Regions from separate parts of the Tessaracoccus lacteus genome, predicted to be linked through region 2. Evidence: riboswitches for the same ligand, from Rfam matches in the RefSeq annotation. Region 2 holds a riboswitch; the other holds the start of a gene.
What was found. Region 2 has a riboswitch for cobalamin ahead of QH948_RS10385 (hypothetical protein). Riboswitches for the same ligand answer to the same signal wherever they lie in the genome.
Positions count from the first base shown of each region.

Region 1: it holds a riboswitch for cobalamin, as region 2 does, so the genes downstream of both, cobI (precorrin-2 C(20)-methyltransferase) here and QH948_RS10385 (hypothetical protein) in region 2, are expected to answer to the same signal.

Region 1 covers NZ_CP123967.1:1,801,148-1,809,048, forward strand. The annotation lists gene QH948_RS08325 (CbiX/SirB N-terminal domain-containing protein) at 1-953, opposite strand, end outside; gene cobJ (precorrin-3B C(17)-methyltransferase) at 950-3,331, opposite strand; gene cobM (precorrin-4 C(11)-methyltransferase) at 3,331-4,167, opposite strand; gene cobI (precorrin-2 C(20)-methyltransferase) at 4,164-4,928, opposite strand; cobalamin riboswitch at 4,959-5,090, opposite strand; gene QH948_RS08345 (cobyric acid synthase) at 5,114-6,556, opposite strand; gene QH948_RS08350 (cobalamin biosynthesis protein) at 6,553-7,497, opposite strand; gene QH948_RS08355 (hypothetical protein) at 7,621-7,746, shown strand; gene QH948_RS08360 (hypothetical protein) at 7,817-7,901, shown strand, end outside.
Region 2 covers NZ_CP123967.1:2,230,306-2,238,206, forward strand. The annotation lists gene groL (chaperonin GroEL) at 1-598, opposite strand, end outside; gene groES (co-chaperone GroES) at 611-907, opposite strand; gene QH948_RS10375 (NUDIX hydrolase) at 1,051-1,557, opposite strand; gene QH948_RS10380 (hypothetical protein) at 1,611-1,880, shown strand; cobalamin riboswitch at 1,926-2,052, shown strand; gene QH948_RS10385 (hypothetical protein) at 2,124-2,810, shown strand; gene QH948_RS10390 (CbiQ family ECF transporter T component) at 2,816-3,973, shown strand; gene QH948_RS10395 (ABC transporter ATP-binding protein) at 3,970-5,592, shown strand; gene QH948_RS10400 (ECF transporter S component) at 5,589-6,365, shown strand; gene QH948_RS10405 (class I SAM-dependent methyltransferase) at 6,357-7,445, opposite strand; gene QH948_RS10410 (ABC transporter ATP-binding protein) at 7,472-7,901, opposite strand, start outside.

The DNA.
Region 1 (7,901 bases), 430 kb from region 2:
TCCCGGCGCTCCCATGCCACATCCCCGGCTGCCGCGAGGGCCTGCAGCGCCCCGGTGGCCGTCGGGGAGACGAGCGTGACGCGGGCACCCGCCGCTATCAGCTTCGGCACGCGGCGGGTGGAGACGACTCCCCCGCCGACCACGACGACGCGGCGGCCGGTCAGCAGCAGCCCGGCCACGTAGGCGGGTGACCCCTCAGCGGCGGCCTCGGGCATCGCCTCGCGGTACCGGTCGATCACGACGGCCGCGAGCTCGTCGCAGTCGCCGATGACCTCGGCGACGCGGACCCGCGCGTCGGGGTGCGCCGCGGCCCAGGCCTCGGCCTGCTGGAACGTCCACGAACGGAGCCGGCCGGGGAAGATCCAGTGGCCCATTACCACGAGCTGGCGGTGGCCGGCGGCGTAGGCGCGGTCGAGGCCCTCGGGAAGGCTGGGTCGGGTGACCTGGATGAAGCACTCCTGCACGTCGGCCCAGCCGCCCGCCTCGTAGTGCATGCGGGCCAGCCGCACGTGATCGGCGTTCGCGTCCGCCACGACGGCGCCGCGTCCGACGAAGACCAGGCACGTCTCGTCGCGCCGCCAGTCCCCCATGGCGGCGTCGATGCGCTGGTTGACGGCGTCCACAAGGCGGGGGTCCGCGCCGAGGTGTGGCGCGTAGTCGATGCGGGCGCCGGGAACCTCCTCGAGCGCCTCGGCGATGAAGCCGGGGATGTCGCGGCGGACGTGGGCGCCGGTACCCAGCATCAGCGGGACGACGACCGCCCGGCGGGTCTCCTCGCCGTCGACGATGTCGGTGAGCGCCTGGGGGATGCCGGGCTGGTTCAGTTCGACGAAGCCGAGGCCGACCTTCACATCGGGCAGCGCGCGCGCGACGCGCTCGACGAACCGGCGGCAGGTCTGCTCTCCGTCGGCGTCGCGGGTGCCGTGGGCGGCGATGATCAGGGGGGTGCTCATCTGGTCTTCTCCTCGGAGTCGGTCTGGGCGGTGTGCGGCATCCACTGGTAGTCGCGGGGCGTCACCATGCGCTGCTCGCCGCCGCCGGAGGTGACGTACCGGGTGGTGCTGGAGCCGACGATGACGATGGAGTTCATGTCGACCCATTCGGGGCGGAACTCGCCCAGCGTGCTCATGATGACCTTCTGGCGGGGCCGGCAGGCCTGTTGCACGACGGCGATCGGCGTCGACGGCTGCCGGTGGGAGCCGAGGATCTCCAGCGCCCGCGGCAGGTGCGCGGTCCGCTTCTTGCTGCGCGGGTTGTAGAGCGCGACGACGAAGTCGCCGACCGCCGCGCCGTGCAGGCGGCGCTCGATGCTGTCCCAGGGGGTGTGCAGGTCGGACAGCGAGATGGTCGCGTTGTCGTGGCCGAGCGCCGCGCCGAGGATGGCGGAGGCCGCCAGGCTCGCGGTGACGCCCGGCACGATGTCGACGTCGATGCCGTCGGTGCCCTGCTCCAGGACCGGGCTGGCCATCGCGTAGATGGCCGGGTCCCCGCCGCAGACCAGCGACACGTTCTCGCCGGCGCGGGCCGCGTCGATCGCCCTGGCCGTCCGTTCCTCCTCTGTGCCCATCTTGGACGCGAAGACCGTGGTGCCGGGGCGTGCGAGGTCGCGGATCTGCTTGACGTAGGGGCCGTAGCCGACGATCAGAGTGGAGGAGCGCAGCGCCTCGACGGCGCGGGGCGTCAGCAGGTCGCGGGCGCCGGGGCCGAGACCCACGACGCTCAGCTTCCCGCGAGCCGGGATGCGCCCGACGGCGCAGGTGGCGTCCGCGTTCTTCTGCTTGGTGACGATCAGGTCGGCTCCGCGGGCCAGCACGGAGGCCTCCGCGACCGACGGCGTGCCGACGGCCTTCAGCGGGGCGTCGCTGGGCGTGGGCACCTCGAAGGTCGCGAGCTCGGCCGCGTCGTAGTCCTTGAGCGGCACGCCGAGCCGGTTGGCGAGCTGGATCAGGCCGATCTCCCCGGCCTTCGCGTCGACGGTCGTGATCGCCGCGACCGACTCGACCGCGAGATCGTTCGCCTCGAGGGTCTCGGTGAGCAGCGCGTGCAGCACGTCCACGCCGGTGCCGCGGTTGCAGCCCATGCCCACCACGAGGCTCTTCGGGTGCAGCACGACGGTCGGCAGCGGCGAGCCCGGCACCGAGACGGTGTCCGTCACGACGATGCGGGCCATCGGGTTCTCGGCGCCGACCGCCACATTGGCGGGTAGCGGGGGCAGCGGCCAGCCATGGGCCTTCTCGACCGCGACGGGTTCGCCGTCGATCAGGGCGCGGGTCACGCCGGCCACGTCCCCCGAGTAGGCCCAGCCGAGCGTGTCGAGAGCCGGCAGGTTCAGCGCGTCGGTCGCGGTGGTCAGGACCGGGGTGGCGCCGAGGCCGTCGGCGATGCGGCGGGCCAGGTCGTTGGCGCCGCCGGCGTGGCCGCCGACCAGCGGAACCGCGAAGCGGCCGGCCTCGTCGACCACGACGACGCCCGGGTCTGTCTTCTTGTGCTTCAGCAGCGGCGCGACGAGCCGGGTGGTGGCGCCGAGCGCGAGGTGGCTGACGATCAGGTCGCAGTCCTGCCACGCCCTCGGCAGCGAGACCTTCGCAGGACCGTCGTAGCGGCGGGACGTCACGCCGAGCGCCTTGTCGATCGCGTCCGCGTGCCGCCGGGCGGCCGGCGAGTTGGTGAGCTGCCCGACCACGGGCGTGTGTGGGCCCTCCCCCGTCGCCTCGCCCGAGATGAGCGCGGTGTCGTCCGGGGTGCCGTCGAGGATGAGGACCACGTTAGGCTCCTCGACGTCCGCGACGGCCTTGGCCTCCTGCTCGGTGAAGACGCGGACCCGCTGGTCGGCCTCGCCGAGGCGCTCGGCCAGCACGTAGTGCCTGCCCAGCCCGGCCAGCGCGGCGGCGAGCTCGCGGATCCCGGCGTGCGGGGAGGTCAGGACGCCGACCTTCGGGTGCTGCGAGGCGGCCTCGACCGCCGCGTCGAGGGGCTTGCCGTGCGCGGAGACGACGATGGCGTCGTCCCAGGGCAGCGCGACGGCGGCGAAGGCCGCGGAGACCGAGCTGACGGCGGGCGCCACGGTGACCGGCAGCCCGGCCAGCCGCAGCCGACGCAGGATGCCGTGGAAGCCGGGGTCGCCGCTGGCGATGACGAGGGCGTCCTCATCCGCGCCGAGGGCCGCGAGGCGCTCGATGGCCGGGGTCAGCGCCCCGAGCACGACCTGCCGTTCGGGCTCGACGCCGAGGTCGGCGAGGTGGCGGCGGCCACCGACGACCAGCGCCGAGCTGGCGGCCAGCGCGCGCGTCTCGGCGCTGAGGCCGCCGAGGTAGCCGTGGACGTGGATCATCAGTTCTCCTTGGAGAGATCGACGGCGCCGGCGCCGTGCGCGCGGAGCTCCTGCTGGGCCTCGGGCTCGGCGGCGCGGTACTCGTGCCGGAAGCCGGGGTGGTACAGGTGTGAGCGGGTACCGCTGTGGCCCTCGGCCAGCGCGGGGCCGACCATCACGATGGTGTGCTTCCACAGCTTGTGCTCGCGCATCCGCTCGGACAGCTCGTCTAGGCGGCAGCGGATCATCATCTCGTCGGGCCAGCTGACCCGGTAGCCGATGATGCAGGGCGTCGCCGGGTCGTAACCGCCGGCCAACAGTTCCTCCTGCAGCACCTTGTTGCGGGCCGCGGACAGGTACAGGGCCATGGTGGCGCCGTGGGCGGCGAACGACCTCACGGTCTCCTTCGGCGGCATGGGCGTGCGGCCGCCCTCCAACCGGGTGAGGATGAACGACTGGGAGACCTCGGGAATGGTGATCTCGGCGTTCATCCGGGCGGCTGTGGCGGAGTAGGCGGAGACGCCGGGGATGGTCTCGTAGTCCAGGCCGAGCTGGCGGCACATCTCGTACTGCTCGCCGGTGGCGCCGTAGATGGACGGGTCGCCGGTGTGCACCCGGGCGACGGTCAGGCCCTCCTCGGCTGCGCGCCGGTAGTGGATGGCGGTGTCCTCCAGCGCCTCGCTGGCGGAGTCGACGACCAGCGCGTCGGGCCGGGCACCGGCGACGATGCCGGGGTGGACGAGGCTGGACGCCCAGATCACGATGTCCGCCTCGGCGATGGCCCGTGACCCGCGCATCGTGATGAGGTCGTCGGCGCCGGGGCCGGCTCCCACGAAGATGACCTTGCCGCGCTTCACAGCCTGCCTCCTGTCTCCTGACCGTCCCGCCTCGCGGGGATGATCACCGTGCTGAAATATCCGACCTTGCGGTCGGCCTCGAGCCTGTCGAGGCCGAACAGCTCCTGCCGTTCGAGGCCGACGTTGACGCCGACGACGGCGTCGCGGCCTCGCTCCCTGAGCTGTCCAGCGACCTCCGGCATCCGACGGCCCCCCTTGTAGGCGACGACGGTGTCGACGGTGTCGAGGACGCGGCCCAGCACGTCGAGGCCTGCGGTCACCGGAACCAGCGCCAGCGTCTCGGTGCCCTCGACCAGCGGCGTGCGCGACTCGGCGGCCAGCGCCTGCATGGCGGTGATGCCGGGCACGACCTCGATCTCGAGGTCCGCAACCCGGTCGGCGACGTAGGCGGCCAGGTACGAGAAGGTCGAGTAGACGCTCGGGTCGCCGACGGTGGCGAACGCGACGGTCCGCGCGCCGCGGGCGTAGGCGGCGAGCGCCGCGTCGGCGGAGGTCTGCCAGGCCTCCCGACGGCGGTCGGTGACCCCGCTGCGGTCGGCCATGGAGAAGGGGACGCGCACGATGGCGTGCGCCACCTCCGGGGCCGCGGCCACCACGATCTGCTCCGCGCGGCCGGGGCCGTCTCCCGAGGCCTCCGTGGCGGGCACGAGGATGGCGTCGGCGGCGCACAGCGCGGAGAGCGCCTTGACTGTGATGAGGTCGGGGTCGCCGGGGCCGACGCCGATGCCGATGAGGCGCGGGCGCATGTGAGTGAGCGGCATGTATGCCAGCCTTCCTGGGTCTCTCGCCCTCAGTGATGGCGCATGCGGGCGAGTTCCTGACTCCCGCGCTCACGCGCGGTCACAGTGGCGGGACCGTCCCGGACTGACACCGGGTTCCTCGGCACCTCATGCTGGTGTGTAACCAGTCTGGCACTGGCCCGGGCGTCGTGCCCAGCCGGGGTCCGTCAACGCGCCAGCCCCAGGAGTGCGTCCACGTCGATGCGGTGCTCGATGGCGTCGGCGGTTGTGTCGATCATCCTCTCGCGCAGCGCGGCGAAGCCGACGCTCTTCCCACTCGGCTCCCAGTCCCGACCCGCCTCGCGAGCGGCGTCGACCAGCCAGGCGCGGCGGAAGTCGTCGCACTCGAACGCGCCGTGCCACATGGTTCCCCAGACGACACCCTCGTGCACCCCGCCGAGGAAGTCCTCGTGGCCGGGGTCGATCACGGGCCGCCCGTGGTGGATGGTGTACCCGTCGACCGGGATGCCTCGCCAGGCGCCACGCGGGGTACCGAGCACCTTGTCAGCGTGGAAGACCACGTCGACGGGCAGCGCTCCCAGGCCGTCAGCGATGCCGTCGCCCTCAACGGGATCGTCGATGGTGCGGGCGAGCATCTGGAATCCCCCGCAGATACCCAGCACCGGCCGCCCGGTTGCGACGCGGGCCGCGATGACGTCGGCGATGCCGGTGGACCGCAGCCAGGCGAGGTCGCCCAGCGTGGAGCGGGAGCCCGGCAGCACCACGATGTCGGCGCGCTCGACCTCGCGAGGGTCGACGGTGACGACCACGTCGACGCCCGGCTCCTGCGCCAGGGCGTCGACGTCGGTGGCGTTGGAGATGCGCGGCAGCCGGACGGCGGCCACGCTCAGGTCGTCCGGGGACGTCGACGCGGCGTCGTGGCGCCAGCGGCCGACCTCGAGGGCGTCCTCGCCGTCGATCCAGACCCCCTCCAGCCAGGGCAGCGTGCCGAAGTCGGCCAGCCCCGTGCGGCGGGTGATCTCCTCGAGGCCGGGCGCGAGAATGGACTCGTCGCCGCGGAACTTGTTGATGATGAAGCCGGCGAGCAGCGCGCGGTCATCATCGTCGAGGAGACCCCAGGTGCCGAAGATGGAGGCCAGCACTCCCCCGCGGTCGATGTCGCCGATGAGCGCGACGGGAAGGTCGAACTGCCTGGCCAGGCCCATGTTGGTGTAGTCGCCGACCCTGAGGTTGATCTCCGCGGGCGACCCGGCGCCTTCGCAGATGACCAGCTCGTGCTCGCGGGCCAGTTCCTCGTACGCCGCGAACGCGGCCTCGGCCAGGTGTCGACGGCCGGTGGTGTACTCCCCGGCCTCGAGCATCCCGTGCGGCTGGCCGCGGAGCACGACGAAGGATCTCCGGTCGGTGCCCGGCTTCAGCAGCACCGGGTTGAGGATGGAGGTCGGCGTGACGCCGGCGGCCAGCGCCTGCAGGTACTGCGCCCGGCCGATCTCGGAACCGTCGGGGCAGACCATCGAGTTGTTGCTCATGTTCTGCGCCTTGAACGGCGCGACGTCGATGCCGCGGCGGCGGGCGACGCGGCAAAGGCCGGTCACGAACAGCGACTTGCCGGCGTCCGAGGACGTGCCGGCGATGAGCAGACCGGTCATCTGCGGGCCTTTCCGATGGCGATGAGTGAGGTGGCGACGGCGGCGGTCACGGCGCCCGTGACGAGGGTGACGAGCCGGGATGCCTTCCTCAGCTCGGCCGACCGGGGGCGCGGTCCGTCGCCGAGCAGGGGGCGGCTCTCCTCGCGGCTGAAGTAGACGTTGACGCCGCCGAGCTGCACGCCCAGCGCGCCGGCCCACGCCGACTCGCACCAGCCGCCGTTGGGCGAGGGGTGCCGGTGGGCGTCGCGGCGCATGACGCGCCACGCCTCCCGCGTCGACCCGCCGACAACCGGCGCCAGCAGGCAGGCCGTGGCTCCCGTGACGCGGGCGGGGACGAGGTCGGCGGCGTCGTCGAGGCGGGCCGCAACGGTGCCGAAGTGCCGGTACCGGTCGTTGCGGTAGCCGATCATCGCGTCGAGGGTGTTGAGGCAGCGGTGCACGACCATGCCCGGGATGCCGGCGACGGCCCCCCAGAGCAGCGAGGCGACGGCCGCGTCGGCGGTGTTCTCCGCCATCGACTCGCAGGCAGCGCGGGCGACGCCCTCCTCGTCGAGCTTGGAGGGGTCGCGCGAGCAGAGGTTGTTCACCCGCGCCCGGGCCCCGTCGAGGTCGCCCGCGTCGAGGCTGTCGGCCATCGCCTCGCCCTCGCGGGCCAGGCTGGTGGCGCCGATCACCGCCCAGGTGACCAGCGCGGTCGAGGCCGCGTGCGCGACCGGGTGCCGGCGGGTGGCCCGTTCCAGGACGACGGCCACCGCGGCGACCGGAGCGACGACGGCGGCGACGTGCACCGCGCCCGCAGCCGTCGAGTCGCGGTAGGTGCGCTCCTCGACCTTCGCCGCCCAGGTGCCGAACCAGGCGACGGGGTGATGCCGCTTCGGGTCGCCGAGGATCCGGTCCGCCAGCACGCCGAGTGCGATGCCCAGGCCCCGCGAGATCAGCATGGCCGCGACGCTAGCACAGCGCTGCGCGGCGCCCACGCCAGCCCCTGCTGCCCCACCCCGGGGCGTAGCGTCGCCCCATCACCTGTCTATCCGGGGGGCGGACATCTCTCCCTAGGCGACACCATGCATGGGACGGGGTACTCCGTGCAGGTGGTCAGCGTCAAGGCGAACCGGCACTCGGGCACCGCCATCCCGGCCGTGAACTTCGGCGCCGGCACCTGCCGGAATGAGACCGGCTGGTCTCAATAGACCTGCCACCCATTAGGTTTCTATCAGGGGGGCCATGGGGGACCCCTGTTCTCTGGGGGGATTTCTCGACATGCACACCGCTCCGCGCCCGAAACGCCGCCTCGCGACCGGCCTGATCGTCGCCCTGATCGTCGGCCTGCTGCCGATGCTCGCGC
Region 2 (7,901 bases):
GGGACAGGTAGCCCTTGTCGAACTGCATGCCCTCGGTGAACTCGAGCTCGGTGCCGAAGGTGTTGGACTCGTCGACGGTGATGACGCCGTCCTTGCCGACCTTGTCGAAGGCATCGGCGATCAGGGCGCCGATCTGCTCGTCACGCGAGGAGATCGTGGCGACCGAGGCCATGTCGTCGGTGGTGTCGATGGCGCGGGCGTTGGCGGCCAGCTGATCGACGACGGCCTCGACGGCCTTGTCGATGCCGCGCTTGAGGCCGACGGGGTTGGCCCCGGCGGCGACGGCGCGCAGGCCGGCGTGGACCATGGCCTGGGCGAGCACCGTGGCGGTGGTGGTTCCGTCACCGGCGACGTCGTTGGTCTTGGTGGCGACCTCCTTGGCCAGCTGGGCGCCGAGATCCTCGTACGGATCCTCCAGGTCGACCTCCTTGGCGACGGTCACGCCGTCGTTGGTGATGGTCGGGGCGCCCCACTGCTTGTCGAGGACGACGTAGCGGCCCTTGGGACCGAGCGTCACCTTGACGGTGTTGGCGAGGACGTCGACGCCGCGCTCAAGCGCCCGGCGGGCCTCCTCGTCGAAAGCGAGAATCTTTGCCATGGGTGCGCGTCCTTACTTGGAGACGACGGCGAGGATGTCGCGGGCGTTCAGGAGCAGGTACTCCTGGCCGTCGTACTTGACCTCGGTGCCGCCGTACTTGCTGAAGATGACGACGTCACCCTCGGCGACGTCGAGCGGGATGCGGTTGCCCTTGTCATCGACGCGGCCGGGGCCGGTGGCGACGACCTTGCCCTCCTGCGGCTTCTCCTTGGCCGTGTCGGGGATGACGAGGCCGGAGGCGGTGGTCTGAACGGCCTCGAGGGGCTGGATGAGGATACGGTCCTCGAGCGGCTTGATCGTGGTTGCCACGTCAACACCTTTCTTTTCGTTATCCGGGTTGCCCCGGGTCACTTGCTTGCATTCAGGGGCCGGGCGTCGTCGCGGGTGCCGCCTGGCCGGTTAGCACCCGACGGGGTCGAGTGCCAATGTCTAAGTTATCGCGGAGTTAGCACTCATTCAAGCCGAGTGCCAAGACTCGGCAGCGTGGTGACCTGCCATCCGGTGCTGTGCCCGCCGTCGTAGGGGATGACGCCGTGGAACTGTGCGATGGAGGCGTCGAACACCAGCGGTAGGAAGTGCCGGTCGCCGTCCCACATCGGCAGCCGCATCATCGTCGCGACGTCGTGCCAGGCGAGCGTCCCCTCCTCGTTCGAGTCGGGGATCTCGCCGGTGAAGCCGGTGATGAGGAACACGAACCCGAACACGTCGCGGCCGTTGAAACCGGGCCAGGAGACGGTGCCGCGCAACTCGAGGTCGGTCGCGTCGATGGCCGCCTCCTCCATCAGCTCGCGGCGCATGGCCGCGACGACGTCCTCCCCCGGCTCGACCTTCCCGCCGAGCCCGTTGTACTTCCCCAGCTGTTCGTCGGAGGAGCGCGCGATGCGGTGCACCAGCAGCACGCGCCGCCTGGTTGGATCGGTGACGTAGCCGAGGACGGTGAGTTCGGGAGCAAACGACATGCCTCGACGCTAGTCCACCGGCTCCATCTCATCTTCCGCTTCGACGCCAGAGCATGGCTAGACGTGCCATGCCCGTCGCGGACGGGCCCAGTCTCGAGGTGGGGAAGCCGGTGAGCCCCTGGCACGTCGGGGCCTGGGACTACTCGGACAGCGGCGCGCAGGGGTACCGGCCGCCGGCCGGCTCCGTCGAGGGCTGGTGCTACACCGGCACCCCCTGGGCGCTGATCGGCACCGCGGCGGGCCTCGCGGCGGCGGTCGCCGTCCTGGTGCTGGTCGCCCGCCGACGCCGCAGCGGCCCCTCCGGCGCGCTCGGCGGGCGCTGACGGGGAAAATGCACCGCGCGTTTCGGCACAGCGCATGTCCGGCGCACTAGGCTGACGGGTGCCCGCCGACCGCGGGCGCGGCCCGAGAGGGAAGTCCGGTGCGAATCCGGCGCTGACCCGCAACCGTGAGGCGAGAGCCGAGCCGGGAACCTGCGGAGGCCGGGAACTGAACTGTTGCGTCGAGGAATGCGCGGCTTCCGGGCTCACCGGATGCGTTCCTCGCGTGCCGCGAAGGAGCTCCGAATGACCCGACGACTCGTGGTCGCCCTGCTGGGCGCGATCACCATGACCCTCTCCCTACTCACGGCGCCGCTCGCCGCCCACGCCGACGGCGAGTCCAACGCCGTCGGCGAGTGCCTGTCCTCCGATGAGGTGTGGCTGCTGATCGTCGACGAGGAGGGCACCGTCATCGCCAACCAATGCGTCGGCACCCCCGCCACCGGCATCGCGGCTATCGAGGCCGCCGGCGTCGCCATCGGCTACGACTCCAGCAACTTCGTCTGCACGCTGGGCGGCCAACCGTCCGAGTGCCCGGCCGCCTTCAACGGCCAGTACTGGAACTACTGGCAGGGCTCGGCGGGCGCCGAGTACGCCTACGCGCAGACCGGCCCCGCCGAGAGCGTCCCGGCGGGCGGCACCATCGAGGCCTGGTGCTACAACAAGGCGGATGAGGAGGGCTGCACTCCGCCCACGCTGAAGATCGTCCAGGACGGCACCGAGGTCGCACCCGCGGCCGGGGCCACTGCCCAGGACCTGCCCGTCACCGGAGCCGAGGCCACGCAGGGCGAGGCTGCCGAGGAGGAGACCCCTGAGGACTCGGGCACGATGGGCTGGATCGTCGTCGGCATCGCGGTGGTCGCCGTCGGCGCCGGGCTGATCGCCTGGCAGGTCGGGCGTCGTAAGAAGACCGGCCCGCTCGGCGGTCGCTGAGCCGTATGCCACGCCTGCTGCCCCGGATCGCACCCGCCGAGGCCGCCCCTCCCGTCGCCGACCAGCGGCGCGAGGGGCGCTTCGTGCACCCGTGGGCCTGGTGGGGCTGGGCGCTGAGCGCCAGCGCGGCCGTCAGCCTGACGACCAACCCGCTGGTCATCGCCTGCCTCGCCGCTGCCGTCGTCGTGGTGGTGCTGCGCCGCCGCCCCGACACCCCGTGGGCCAGGTCGTTGAAGATCTACCTGATGATCGGCGCTTTCATCGTCGGCATGCGCCTGTTCTTCCAGATCGTCATCGGTGGCGTGCGCTCCGGACCGGTGCTGTTCACGCTGCCGTCGGTGCAGCTGCCCGCCTGGGCGGCGGGCATCACGCTGGGCGGCCCAGTCACCGTCGACGGCCTCGCGTTCGCCTTCTTCGACGCGCTGCGGCTGGCCGTCATGCTGCTGTGCGTCGGCGCCGCGAACTCGCTCGCGAACCCGCGCACCGCGCTCAAGTCCGTCCCCGCCGCGCTGCGCGACATCTCCACCGCCGTGGTCATCGCGCTCGGCCTGATCCCCCAGCTCATCGCGTCGGTCCACCGCGTCAGGCGCGGCCAGCGGCTCCGCGGCGGCAGGCGGCGCGGGCTGGCCGCCGTGCCCGGCACGCTGATCCCCGTGATCGAGGACAGCGTCGAGGGGTCGCTGCTGCTCGCCAGCTCCATGGAGGCCCGCGGCTACGGCCGCACCCGGCGCGCCGACGAGCCGCGTCGCGGCACCTGGCAGCTGATCGTGGCGCTCCTGCTGATCGTGGGCGGCATCTACGCGCTGCTCGGCGTGCCGACGACCTCGACGACGGCCCTGGGTCTCAGCCCGGCGACGCTGGTAGCGCTCGCCCTGCTGCTGGTAGGCCTCGCGCTGACCGTCTGGGGGATGCGCGTGGCCGGGCGACAGCTCGGCGTGACAGTCTACCGCCCCGCCCCCTGGGGCGGCCCCGAGGTACTGACCCTCGTCTGCGGTGTGGCGACCCTTGCCCTCTTCCTGTGGCTGTCCTCGGCGCAGGGCGCCGCTCTGAGCCCCTCCACCAGCCCGCTGACGTGGCCGACGCTGCCGCCGCTCGCCGCGCTGGCCGCCGTCGTGCTCGTCGTCCCAGGCTTCACGACCCCCGACCCGAAGGTCTCCGCATGATCGAGTTCGAGAACCTCACCATCACGCAGCCCGAGGCGACGCGCCCCGTCCTGGCGGGCGTGACCGGCCGCATCCGCGAGTCCGACCTGTGCGTGCTCGTCGGCCGGACCGGCACCGGCAAGTCGACGCTGCTCGGCACCGTCAACTCGCTCGTGCCGCACGCGAGCGGGGCCACCATGGGCGGCCGGGTGCTGATCGACGGCCGCGACATCACCGGCGTGCGCCCCCGCGAGCTCGCCGACCTCGTGGGCTACGTCGGGCAGAACCCGATGGCCGGGTTCGTGACCGACACCGTCGAGGACGAGGTCGCCTACGGCATGGAGCAGCTGGGCCTCGCGCCATCGGTCATGCGCAAGCGCGTCGAGGAGACCCTCGACCTGATGGGCATCGCGGAGCTGCGGCGCCGAGCCCTTGTCGAGCTGTCCGGCGGCCAGCAGCAGCGCGTCGCCATCGCCTCCGTGCTCGCCGCGCAGCCGCGCGTCCTGCTGCTCGACGAGCCCACCTCGGCTCTCGACCCGACCGCGGCGCAGGACGTGCTGGCGGCCATCACCACGCTCGTCTACGACGTCGGCCTCACCGTCGTGCTCGCCGAACACCGGCTCGAGCGCGTCATGCACCACGCCGACTCGGCGATCTGGCTGCCCGGCGACGGCAGCGCGGTGTTCGGCAGCACGGCCGAGGTCTTCGGCGTCTCCGATGTCACGCCGCCGCTCGCCGAGCTGTCCCGCGTGCTCGGCTGGCCGAGCGTCGCCACCAGCGTCCGCGACGCCCGCCGGAAGGTCGCCGACGACGGGCCGCACGTCCGGCTGCCCGACCTGCCGGAGGGCAATGTCTCCTGGAGCGGCGAGGGGCTGCGCACCGTCGCGCGGGCAAAGCTGGAGGTCCGCTACGGGCAGCTGCGCGCCGTCGGCGTCGACCTCGAGCTGCATGCGCAGACGGTCGTCGCGCTGATGGGGCGAAACGGGTCCGGCAAATCATCGCTCATGTGGGCGCTGCAGGGGGCCGTGGCAAGTACCGGGACCCTCGACATCGACGGCTTCGACCCGCGCGTCGTCGACGACACGCACGCCCGGCACCTGGTGAGCCTCGTCCCGCAGACCCCGTCGGACCTGCTGTACCTGCCGAGCGTCGACGAGGAGCTCGCGCAGGCGGACAAGGAGTCGGGCGTCGAGGCGGGCACCACCCGGGCGATCCTGACCCGGCTCGGCGCGGACCTGCCCGGCGGCCGGAACCCGCGCGACCTGTCGGAGGGGCAGCGGCTTGCGCTGGTGCTGTCCATCCAGCTCGCGGCCCGTCCCGCCGTCATCTGCCTCGACGAGCCGACCCGCGGTCTCGACTACAAGATGAAGGCAGAGCTCTCCCACATCGTCCGACAGCTCGCAGACGAGGGCGCGTGCGTGCTCATCTCGACACATGACGTGGAGTTCGCCGCCCAGGCCACCGACCGGTGCGTCGTGCTGGCCGACGGCGACGTCGTCGCGGACGGCCCGACCCGCACGGTGTGCTGCGCCTCGCCCGGATTCTCGCCGCAGGTCGCCAAGGTCTTCCATCCGCACGACGTCCTCACCGTTGCCGAGGTGGCATGTGCGCTGACGGAACAGGGGGCCAGGGCGTCATGACCCGGCGCATCGACCTTCCGTCCGCCGTGATGCTCGCGCTGGTCGCCGTTGCGTCGCTGCTGGCATTCACCTGGCCGCTGATCGTCACCCCGTCGGCGAGCCTCGACGGCAACTCGCAGTCCTCGTTCGTGTTCGCGATCATTCTCCCGGTGGTGATCGGGATCATGGTCACGCAGCTCACCCGCGGCACCATCGGCGTCAAGGCGCTCGCGATGCTGGGCGTGCTGTCCGCGCTGGGGGCCCTTGCCCGGCCGCTCGGGGCCGGCACCGCCGGCATCGAGTTCGTGTTCGTGCCGCTGCTGCTGGGCGGAAGGGTGTTCGGCGCGACGTTCGGGTTCCTGCTCGGCTGCACCACCATGTTCACCTCGGCCCTGCTGACGGGTGGCGTCGGGCCGTGGCTGCCGTTCCAGATGCTGGCCTTCGCCTTCACGGGCATGTTCGCGGGCCTGCTCCCCCGTGTCAGGGGCTGGGTGGAGATCGCCGTTCTGTGCTTGTACGCCTTCGTCGCGAGTTTCCTGTACGGCATGCTCGTCGACCTGTCGTTCTGGCCCTTCAACCTCGGGCTCGGTACGCAGGTGAGCTACGTGGCGGGTGCGCCGCTGATGGAGAATCTGCACCGGTTCCTCGTCTGGAGCGCCGCCACGTCGCTCGGCTGGAACCTCGGACGTGCCTTCACCACCATCATCACGCTGGTACTGATCGGGCGGCCGCTGCTGCGGATCCTGCGCCGCACGAACCGCGTCGGCCGCTACGAGGAGGGCGCCTCAGCGTAGCCGCTCGGCGACGATCGCCCGCGCACCGTCGAGCGTGCGGGCGAGGATCAGCGTCGCGACGCCCGGGCCCTTGGGCTTCAGCCTGGTCCTGAGCTGCGCAGGGTCGATGTCGAGGCCGCGCTTCTTGATCTCCAGCGTCCCGATGCGGTGGTCGCGCACCCAGGACCTCAGGGCGCGCACGTCGTAGTCGAGGACCTCACGCACGGCGAAGCACGTGGCATACGGCGTGGCGACGGGTCGGTCAGCGCCCAGGTAGGCCGTGTGCGCGTCGAGCAGCCAGAGGTCGGATGCCGGTGCGATCTCGGCGAGCAGCCCGGCCCGGATCACGGCGCCGTCCGGCTCCAGGAGATACCCGCCGACGGACCGCACGTCCAGGGTTCGGGGCTCCTCAGGCTCAGTGAGCTCCGCCCCCGCAGGGAGGACCACTGCGCGGGTGCCGCTGCCGGCGTTCCACAGGCAGGCCTCGACCGTCTCTGCGCTCTCGCTGACCCAGCAGGCCTCGACGTCGCCGGGGATGAGCTCCTTCGGCACGCCCGGCCCCAGCTTGACGGCCACGAACCGGTCGGAGGCGAGCTCCTCCGTCACGAAGTCCCACGACGGGGTGAAGTCGGCGACGTTCCAGGTACGGCCCCGTGCCGTGCGTCGGGCAGGGTCCAGGAACACCGCGGCCCCCGCCGGGATCTCGGCGTCCTCCGCATCGCCGACGCGCACGTCCCCGCCGCCGACCAGCGCGAGGTTGTGGCGGGCGATCTCGGCCGTGGCCTCGTCGGCCTCCACGCCCACGACCCGCAGCCCGGCCTCGGCGAACGCCATCGCGTCCGCCCCGATACCGCAGCCGAGGTCCCACACCTCGGTGACCCCGGCCGCGGCGAACCGGGCGGCCCGCCAGCGGGCGACCGGCGTGCGGGTGGCCTGCTCGAGTCCGGCGCGGGTGAACAGCATGTCGGCGGCGCGCTCCAGCTTCGCCGCCCCCTGGCGCCTGAGCGACACCTGCGACAGGGCCCAGGCCACGTCGTCGGCCGGGAACGAGCGACGGAGCCGCTCCCCCGCCGCAAGCGACGTGGGATCCGGCTCCGTCATGGCCGCCGCGAGGGCGGCGGTTCGGCTCAGTTGAGCTCTCGCGTGTCCAGCTCGACGACCTGGTCGCCCAGCTCCTTCAGCAGCGCGTGGCGCTCAAGGCGGCGCTGCTTCTGCTCGATCGGGTTGGGGACGGGGGCCGCGGCCAGGAGGCGCTTGGTGTACTCCTCCTGCGGCCGCATCAGCACGTCCTCGCGAGTGCCCGCCTCCACGATCTTGCCGTACTGCATCACGACGACGCGGTGCGCCAGCGAGTCGATGACGGCCAGGTCGTGCGAGATGAACAGGCAGGCGAAGCCGAAGTGGCGCTGCAGCTCGGTGAACATCGCCAGCACCGAGGCCTGCACCGAGACGTCGAGGGCCGAGGTCGGCTCGTCGGCGATCAGTAGGTCGGGCTGCAGGGCGAGCGCGCGCGCGATGGAGACGCGCTGGCGCTGGCCGCCGGACAGCTCGTGAGGG